DNA from 3 places in the Paradesulfitobacterium aromaticivorans genome. Region 1 is predicted to be linked to each of the others. Evidence: riboswitches for the same ligand, from Rfam matches in the RefSeq annotation. Region 1 holds a riboswitch; each other region holds the start of a gene.
What was found. Region 1 has a riboswitch for cobalamin ahead of thiC (phosphomethylpyrimidine synthase ThiC). Riboswitches for the same ligand answer to the same signal wherever they lie in the genome.

Region 1 (3,260 bases):
TTTTCCAGGCTCAGACGCCTCATGCCGTCAATATTCCCTCCGGTGCTTAAATCCATAAGAGCATCACATCCTGCCTCTTCAACAAAGGCCAGTTTTCTCTCTTCCATGGACAGATCCTCACGGTTGCTGGAGGTGCCAATCAACGCATTGACTTTGATGCGCAGACCTTGTCCGATGCCACAGTAATTAAAATCTCTCCGGTTAATATTTCGGGGAATGACGATCCTGCCGGAGGCCACTCCCTCCCGGATAAAATTGACGTCAACATTTTCCCGTTTAGCGACCGCTTCCATTTCCGGAGTAATTTTACCCGCCCGGGCTGCTAATACCTGCGTCATTAATATCACCCTTTCCTATAATTGATGTTCGAAACGATATTTCCCGGTGACTATAAGTGCCACGCTAGAGCTATGGGAGTTATTAGCAAGTTACTTTGGATGTCCCTAAATATTGTGACACGATGTCCATGGCGCAGTACTTACCGCACATGGCGCAGCCGGCCACGGTATCATCACTCCTGGTCTTTCTCATATACCCGGCGCGTTCAGGATCTATGGCCAAATCAATCTGTTTTTTCCAATCCAAAGCTTTCCTGGCCCGGGAAAGCTCCAGATCCCACTCTGCCGCCCCGGGTAAACCTTTAGCTAAGTCGGCGGCATGGGCAGCGATCCGGGCAGCTACCACGCCTTCATGAACTTGATTAACATCAGGAAGACCGATGTGTTCGGCAGGCGTGACATAGCATAAGAACTCAGCCCCGGCCCAGGCGCTGATTGCACCCCCTATGGCTGCACTAATGTGGTCGTAACCGGCAGCAATATCCGTGACTACCGGTCCGAACACAAAGTAGGGAGCCCCTTTGCACAGGCTCTTTTGCAGGGTCACAGTCGCTTTTAACTGGTTCAAAGGAACGTGACCCGGTCCTTTGACCATGACTTGAACACCCGCTTCCCTGGCCCGCCTTACCAGTTCACCAATAACCACCAACTCCTGAACTTGAGCGCCGTCCAGGGAATCAGCCAAACAGCCCGGCCGCATCCCGTCGGCAATGCTGACTGTTACGTCATACTTGCGGGCAATTTCCAGAACTCGGTCGTAGTATTCATACAGTGGGTTTTCCTGCCGGTTATGTAACATCCAGCCGATTAAATGCGAGCCTCCGTAACTTACCAGAGGATCAAGCCTCTTTTCCTGTTTGGCCCGTTCCACAATGCTCATGGTCGTACCACAGTGCAGGGCCAGGAAGTCCACACCGTCGGCGGCCTGCCGTTCAATGACCTCGAATAATTCTTCAACTTCCATTTTTACGGATGTACCATACTTTTGGGCAGTTTCAGCCACCGCTTGGTAATAAGGCAGTGTTCCCACCGGCATACTTGCAGCTGCCAAACTTTCCTTGCGCATAGCATCAATATCTCCGCTTACGCTCAAATCCATGATCGCATCCGTTCCAGCTCCTACGGCCGCTTTAATCTTGGCAAGTTCACCATCCATACTTCCTTTGCTGCCGTACAAACCAATGCTGGCGCTGACTTTGGTTCTAAGACCTTTGCCAATGCCTGTTGGAATCATGTTTGGGTGCTGTGTGTTCCGAGGTATGACAATGGTCCCTTCAGCGACTCCTTGTCTTACCAATTCAGGAGCAACCCCTTCCCGGGCAGCTACCTGTTCCATTTCGGGTGTGATTATGCCTGTTAAGGCACGGCTTAATTGAGTCATAACAATCTCCTCCTCTTGTTGTAAAATAAAAAATCCACACCAAAACAAGGGCGTGGATTTTACCTTCATCCTCACCTAACCGGCCTTACCTTCGAGGCGGTATAGATCATTACAGGCAGGTCTCCTGGCTCAGGCTCATCGCTTACTCGCCCCTTCCCCCTAGTGGAGTGGTTATGGCGACAGCTTACCTTTACAGTGGCGGGTCCGTCCGGGAATTTCACCCAGTTCCCTATTCTCCCATGCGGGCACCTGTAACATTTGAAATATTATATTGCTAATTAGATTTTAACTAACTTAGTCCCGTTGGTCAAGTACCATTTGGACATTAGCCGCTCCACTGTCAATTTCCAAACTTTTAGGAACAAGAAGATATATGACCTTCCACCCAACATTCACCGAAGCCGACATGCCTTGGATTGTTTGATTAACCTGTTTGAATTGATTGATTGTAAAGTCTGCATTAAAGCGGCTGAATTCCAGTTGCTGCTGACTTGGGGCTTGAACCGATAACATCCCATTCTGCACAGAAATAATTGGGGGTAAAACCAAGTTCGTAAAATTCATACCCCCAGCCACATGGGGTGCGACATAGGTACTCACTTCGATTTCACTGTCATCGACGTCTTTTCTGGCGATGAGAATTTGATAACCCATGGTCGGCGCTTCCTTCAAAGTCAGTTTGTTCGTATCCACTTTGAATTTTTGACTGCTGTTTTTATAAACCCCTGGCAGTTGATCGAGATTTCCTTCAGGAGGAAAGCGATAATCATATACACCAGTCATATCGCCTTCCGTTCTTGCATCTGCTAAGTTTTTACCTTCACTAACTTGCATGAATCCTTGGTCCGGCAGCAGATAGTAAATAGGGACGAGTACAATGAGCAACGCAAGGTATAACCCCGCGAACCGCGCATTATTTCTCCAGGTCGTAAAATAGTTCACACGGGGTCTAATTGCCTTCACCAGCAAGAGGCCAAACCCAAAAATGATTAGCAATAACAAAGGCAGAAGAACAATATTTCTTGGCATGACATTCATTGTCTGACCTCCATTCTGTTCGAAAGAAGAATACTCATTCCAAAAAGAATGATGGATGCGCTCAGGATTTTGAGCGTAAAAAATAATAATAAATGTTCTGATGTGAAAAAGTTAAAGATCGCTATCAAGGAATCGGTATAAGATCTTAATAATCCGATCAATACTGCCGGGATAAGGATAACAAAAACCTTATGAACCTCTATTATCACCCTGATTAAATACCCGCTAGCGGCAAGGAGGATCAGATAGAGACTGGTGACGAAAGCCCCAAGCAATAGATCGGCAGGGACTGTCAAAAATCCGTCACGCATGAACATGGCTCTATCAAGCGTAAAATACATGATCATCCGCTGCAGCACACCCATCAGGGTTGAGCTAATGCCCGCCCAGACAGCGCACGTGATTAAAAAGCCGATATTTGATAGGTTACTTGAGATTCGATTCGCGACCAGAGAAAATTCCATATCTTTATACTGTTTGGTGGTTAATGAGCCGGCAATTAC
Region 2 (3,260 bases), on a different contig from region 1:
TGTTATAGTGTATTTGCAGCGTTTTGGCCAGCATGTAGTGGAAAGAATTGTGGTAACCTTAGTTGCAGTGATCGGAATATCCTATATGATTGAAATGCTCCTGGCCAAACCAGCCTGGACGGAAATCGCATACCACACCCTTGTGCCCAGCTTAGGTCCGGAGAGCGTGCTCGTTGCGGTCGGAATGCTCGGAGCCACCGTCATGCCTCATGTTATCTTTCTCCATTCGGAATTGGTTAAAGCACGCCGTCAAAGCGATGAACTTGAGGAAGCACGTAAGCATTTCCGAATGGAACGTCTGGATATCGTCATCGCTATGAATATTGCCTTTCTGGTTAATGCAGCCATGGTAATCGTTGCAGCGTCCGTGTTTTACTCCAAAGGATTGCCTGTGGATTCGATCGAAGATGCGCACCGCTCCCTGACTCCCCTGCTCGGAAACCTTTCGAGCGGTGCTTTCGGCCTCGCCCTCCTTGCTTCAGGCCTCTCATCTTCTACTGTGGGGGCTATGGCCGGAGAATGTATGATGAAAGGGTTTATCGGCCTTGACCTCCCAATCAATGTTCGGCGTACTATCACGATGATTCCTGCCCTGGTCTTACTTGCCCTCGGATTTAACCCCATGAAAATCCTAATTATAAGCCAGGTAACTCTAAGCTTTGCTCTTCCGGCGGCTATCATTCCCCTTCTTCTCATTACCAGCCGCAAGGATATCATGGGGGAATTGGCAAACCGCCGCCTCACCAATGTGATTGGCGGAGTAATCGTATCCCTGATCATCAGTCTTAACGCTCTCCTCGTCTATTTAACTTTCACCTCTTAGGCAGGGTTCCAATACAGGTCTAATTAGATACATGAAATATTTCTTAGGCTTTATCTTGTCAGCCAGTCCCCCATGTGCTATGCTATGAGCAAAACTAACTACACGCTTTGTTTGAGGTGCCCTTCGGGGAGAATAGGGAAGTCCGGAATATTACAAGTATAGGCCGGCGCGGACCCACCACTGTAAACGCTGAGCTGCCGCAGACTGCCACTGGCCGATGGGCTGGGAAGGCGCGGTTAAGTGAGGAAGCGAAAGCCAGTTGACCTGCCTCAAGCAAATAAGTCTTCCCTTGTGTGGAGGAGCGGCGGAGATGAAGGCAAAGTCCCGACCACAGCTATGTGGTTAGGACTTTTTATTTTAGTCAAATTTAATTTTAGGAGGAGAAAAACATGCAAGCACTTACCCAACTCGAACAAGAATTAGAAAGCCTTCTTAACAAGATCACCGGACTCGATGAAGAAGCAATGGCCCAAACCCAAGCACGCCTGGATTCCTTCACGAAACCGCAAGGAAGCCTTGGTCAGTTGGAGGAAATCGCCAAACAACTGGCAGGGATGCAGCAGACCCCTCGACCGCAGATCCACAAAAAGGCCGTCCTCCTGATGGCCGGAGATCACGGCGTCGTAGCGGAAGGGGTCAGCGCTTTTCCCCAGGAAGTAACCCCACAAATGGTGTATAATTTCCTTAATGGCGGTGCAGCTATAAATGTCCTCTCACGCCAGGCGGGTGCGGAGGTTATCTGCACTGATGTGGGCGTAGCTTTCCCGCTCGAACCTGCTGAACTAATGAGCCGTAGAGTTATGAGTGGAACCAAGAACATGGCTCAAGGCCCGGCCATGACCCGCGCCGAGGCAATAAAAGCAATCCTGGTGGAGCCGCCGTTGCCAAAGAGCAAATTGACGCCGGGGCCAACCTCCTTACCACCGGGGACATGGGCATCGGCAACACGACTCCCAGCTCCGCCATTGTCTCTTTATATACCGGTCTGCCGGTCGAGCAAGTTGTAGGAAGAGGAACAGGGGTTGACGATCGCGGACTGGCCCGCAAGATTAAGGTTATCAGGAAAGCAATCTCCGTTAATAAGCCGGACATTGGCGACCCGCTTGACGTTTTGGCCAAGGTTGGCGGCTTGGAGATTGCAGCCATTGCCGGGGCTGTCCTACAAGCCGCAGCCAGCCGGGCGGCGATCATAGTGGACGGGTTCATTTCCACTGCCGGAGGACTCATTGCAGCCAAATTAAGTCCGAATTCTACCCGTTACATGCTCCCCTCGCACTCCTCGGTCGAACCGGGTCACCTCAGGGCCTTAAAAATTATGGGATTGGAGCCGATGCTCAATTTGAACATGCGCTTAGGGGAAGGAACCGGAGCAGCTTTAAGTATTTATCTTGTGGAAGCAGCAATTCATATTTTGGAAGAAATGGCCACCTCCGCCGATGCCGGAGTCAGTGAACAAGGTAGGTGATTACGCTTATGTCCAAATTTATTCTCGTAACCGGCGGTGCTCGCAGCGGTAAGAGCACCTTCGCTGAACTCGTGGCCGACCACAGCGGCCAGAAGGTTACGTATATCGCGACCGCCCAAATATGGGACGAAGAAATGGCTTTCCGCGTGCGCAAACATAAAGAATCCCGCCCGCCAGAGTGGGAACTTATAGAAGAGCCGCTTAATATTACTGAGGTGTTGTTGACCCTGAGAGAGCGGGACGGGGTAGTTCTCCTTGACTGTGTCACACTCTGGCTCTCAAACTTGATACTTGCGCACAGTTCTTTTCAGGCTGAGGGAAATATGGGGGAAAACTTGAAACATTCCAGCCTCCAGGCGGAACAGGAAATTCTAAATAAAGTGCGAGAGGCTGCCGCAGCAGCCTCGGGGATTAAACCCACAGTAATTTTTGTAACGAATGAAGTGGGCTTGGGGATAGTGCCTGATAATCCTCTGGCGCGCGCCTACCGAGACTTGGCAGGACGCAGCAATCAGATCCTAGCTCAGGCGGCTGATACGGTGTACTTAGTGGTCGCGGGTTACCCCTTGGAAGTTAAAGGGCCAGGTCAAAAAATTCTGGATGAGTTACGGGAGCGTTAAAATGCGTGCACTTCTTATTGCCTTCACTTTCCTGACCAGAATCCCGCTCCCTCAGCGCAGGATGTCACAGCTGAGGAGTTCGCGCGTTCACAGCGTTATTATCCGCTGATCGGGCTCTTTCTGGTATTGGTACTCTGGGGCACAGCTACTCTTGTCGGGTTATTGTACCCTCCTTTGGCAGTCGCTGCTATCCTCCTGGCCCTGGAAATAATCCTGACCGGAGGGTTGCACCTCGATGGGTTTATGGAAAGCATGGACGGCCTGCTTTCGTCACGTACGCGGGAACGCATGCTGGAAATAATGAAGGACAGCCGGGTTGGGGCTCACGCCTCCATCACCCTTGCTGCCCTCT
Region 3 (3,260 bases), on a different contig from region 1:
AACAGGCTCAAATAATCGACTTTCTCCGTTTCGGATAACTCTTTAAGCGCACGAATTTCTTCTCCATCTTGTCCGATTCTCGTGAATAATACCGCTTCGTGCTCAGAACCGGTAAGCGACTGTGCAACATCCGGTAGATTGCGGGAAAGTTTTAAGATCACCAGATTGGGCAGATCAAGAAAGCGCCCGATGTCATCCGTTCCCGGCAAAACAAGGAGTGGTTCGTCTCCCAGTGCCAAGGGCACATTGATACGGGCGGCAGCCGCTGACATCGCGCTTATTCCCGGAACCGTTTCAATTTGCTCAGGAGAGAGATGAGGACTCAGGTAAGTAAGCAAATAACTGTAAGTGCTGTATAACGACGGATCACCAATCGTGATAAAAGCTACATCCAAACCTGAGTTAAGCCGGGATAAGATTGCCTGGGCACCGGTCTGCCATGCTTCCTGCAATACTTCCTGGTCTGATGTCATCGGCATTTCTAGTTCCAGAAGTTCCGTCTGCGTGCGGTAATGCCTGCGCGCGATCTCCCAGGCTACACTTTCCCGGTCATGACGCGATTTAGGAATCGCTACGATATCTACGGACTGCAATACCTCCACTGCCCGCAATGTTAAAAGACGGGGATCACCCGGTCCCACACCTACTCCGTAAAATTTACCCTTATTCATGCTTTGCCACCTTTCGTTGCGGAAATGATAAAAACCTGATTTAATGAATTAGCCATATGAAGATCACCCGCTTCCTGCCAGCGTACCACCTGCAGGGATATCGCTTCAATCTCACAATAATTATGTTCCTGCAAAAGAGCAAGCCCTTCAGCCGCATTTTCCAAAGTAACGGCGGTCATCACCAGCCTGCCACCAGCTATCAGTGGAACCTGCGTTATAATCTCCCGCAAATGCCCTTTGCTGCCGCCGATAATGCAAACATTGACTGCAGGGATTTGGGTAAAGGCTTCCGGTGCACTTTCGGGAACCAGAACTACGTTTGATACCTGAAAGTGCTCACAGTTGCGCTGGATCAATTCTTGGGCCGTAGAGTTGTTTTCCACGGCATAAACCATACCACGCTGAGCGAGCAAGGCAGCTTCTATACTTATACTTCCGGTACCTGCTCCCACATCCACTACACTATCTGCAAGGGATATATGGGCCTTAGCTAAGACTTGTACGCGCACTTCCGCTTTGGTCATGGGCACATGATCCCGAATGAACTCATCATCAGAAATACCCATAAAAAATTGTCTACTTGCGCGTTCCTGCTGATTCCGCTCCAAATCTCCGGTGGGAAATATGATGAGAATCGCGTTATCCAGTGCTTGTTCTGACACAGCAAGTGCGCTGGCGCGAGTAAGCTCCCAGACTTCATCCGCATAGCCAAGGGCATTGCCGACAGCTATCTCAGGATCTTGCCCTCTGTCTAAAAGCAACTGCGCAACTTTCTGAGGAGTATTCGCCCCCCCGGTTAGTACCGCTAACGGACTGGAAATTACTCGGGGCAAAGTGTTAAGGTCTCTCCCATGTACACTGCAGAAGGAGGCTTCCTGCCAAGGCAGACCTGCCTTAGCAAAAGCCAGTTGCAGGGAACTAATCCCCGGGAGAACAGCAATCTCTGCAGCGGGGAATTCGCGTTTTAATCCGGACAAGATGCTGTAAAACCCTGGGTCTCCGGAAACAAGCACCCCGATCGTTAAGCTTTGTGCCAGCAAATCAGCAATCCTGTTATAGGTTTGCCCAAGATTTGAGGAGAGAAGATGCCGCTCTCTGCTAAACTCCGGGAATAACACCTGCAGGCGCTCACTTCCTACTAAAACATCACAACGCGCAACGGTCTGTTTAATCGCCGGTGCTACCCACTCCGCTGTTCCCGGGCCGGTTCCAATTACGTAAATCATAAGTTTAATCTCCTTGGAATATTTTAAAAATAAAAAGAGCCTAGACCGGCTCGCAATGGTTGAGTGACACATCACCTATCACGCGTAGGTCTGTGGAAATATCTTAAGGTAGGTCTCCTGGCTTCAGATCATCGTTTTCCCCATCCTTCCCAGCTTGCGCCAGTGGCCGTTTTGGGGAAACTCCCTGTTCACAGTGGCGGGACCGCGCCGGATTTACACCGGCTTCCCTATTACCCCTCTCAGTGAGGGACCTTAAGAAAATTATTCTAAGAATTTAATTAACTGCCGTAATCCATATTACATCTGCCAACAACCGTTGAATGTTCGCAACAGATGGAATACAGTCTATCAAAATTAGATGCAGTATATTACTATTCGTGATCTAAGACTAAAATCCTGCTTCGTTAAATAAATTTAATCACTCACGTTCCAGAAGGCCACGTCCACTTCTCAGCGGCAGCAACCTTTCGTGCTTCCTCATCCCAGCCCACAAACGTGCCATCAAGCAGGGTTAAGACCGTACCAACAGTCATTTCCTGATGCACAAATGCCTGCGCTCTGGAACTGGCCAAGGCAGCCAGTTTATGTACTAATCCCTGATGTCCAAGCAACAAAAGTTCTTTAACTGCTCCCTCAACTGTAGGGATTTGAACGAGTTCACTCAAGACAGATTGCTTGATCCCGGCCAGCGCACTATGCGCGAGTAAGATTTCAGAACGGGCATCAGCTACTCGGTTGTGGGTATGAAAAATCCCACCCGCAATCTTAATTAGTTTGCCGACATGCCCTAGTAATAATACCTGTTTGATCCCCCGGTAGGCAGCTTCCTCCAGAATATAGCCGACAAAATTACTCATCTGAATAACCGCTTCAGGCTGAACTTGCATCTTTTCGACTGCCGTTCGGAACCCATAATTCCCAGGAGTAAGCACCACTGTCCGGTAACCGTAAGCAACTGCCTGATCTATCTCCGGCAGAATCGAAGATTTGAATGCTTCTTCCGACATAGGCCTCACGATCCCGGTGGTTCCAAGGATGGAGATCCCGCCCACAATGCCTAGGCGTGGATTGAGAGTGTGCTGTGCAATTTTTTCCCCTTGTGGCACCTCGATTACCACTTCAAGTTCTTCCGTGGGAAAAACTTCGCGTACTGCTTGTTCTATCATCAGGCGCGGTGTCGGATTAATCGCACTTGTTCCCACAGGCAGCGCTAATCCTTTTTTGGTCACAGTTCCAACTCCGTGACCGCCTGTGATGTGAACCGGTCCGTGTGGGGATAAGAACTTAACTTCCGACTTAATTTCAAGGCCATTGGTTACATCCGGATCATCGCCGCCGTCTTTAAGTACGGACGCATGCGCTT

Region 2: linked by a shared signal. The riboswitch ahead of cobT (nicotinate-nucleotide--dimethylbenzimidazole phosphoribosyltransferase) and the one ahead of thiC (phosphomethylpyrimidine synthase ThiC) in region 1 are both predicted to bind cobalamin.
Region 3: linked by a shared signal. The riboswitch ahead of cbiE (precorrin-6y C5,15-methyltransferase (decarboxylating) subunit CbiE) and the one ahead of thiC (phosphomethylpyrimidine synthase ThiC) in region 1 are both predicted to bind cobalamin.

Annotation. Positions count from the first base shown of each region.
Region 1 is NZ_BAAHYT010000009.1:99,187-102,446, forward strand. It holds gene bzaB (B12 lower ligand biosynthesis ThiC-like protein BzaB) at 1-338, opposite strand, end outside; gene thiC (phosphomethylpyrimidine synthase ThiC) at 421-1,719, opposite strand; cobalamin riboswitch at 1,817-1,987, opposite strand; gene ACYQ2N_RS05010 (hypothetical protein) at 2,014-2,757, opposite strand; gene ACYQ2N_RS05015 (hypothetical protein) at 2,754-3,260, opposite strand, start outside.
Region 2 is NZ_BAAHYT010000011.1:733,884-737,143, reverse strand. It holds gene ACYQ2N_RS20380 (Nramp family divalent metal transporter) at 1-823, shown strand, start outside; cobalamin riboswitch at 921-1,109, shown strand; partial or broken gene cobT (nicotinate-nucleotide--dimethylbenzimidazole phosphoribosyltransferase) at 1,213-2,288, shown strand; gene cobU (bifunctional adenosylcobinamide kinase/adenosylcobinamide-phosphate guanylyltransferase) at 2,297-2,908, shown strand; partial or broken gene ACYQ2N_RS20365 (adenosylcobinamide-GDP ribazoletransferase) at 3,011-3,260, shown strand, end outside.
Region 3 is NZ_BAAHYT010000011.1:874,733-877,992, forward strand. It holds gene cobI (precorrin-2 C(20)-methyltransferase) at 1-671, opposite strand, end outside; gene cbiE (precorrin-6y C5,15-methyltransferase (decarboxylating) subunit CbiE) at 668-1,897, opposite strand; cobalamin riboswitch at 1,988-2,167, opposite strand; gene cbiD (cobalt-precorrin-5B (C(1))-methyltransferase CbiD) at 2,320-3,260, opposite strand, start outside.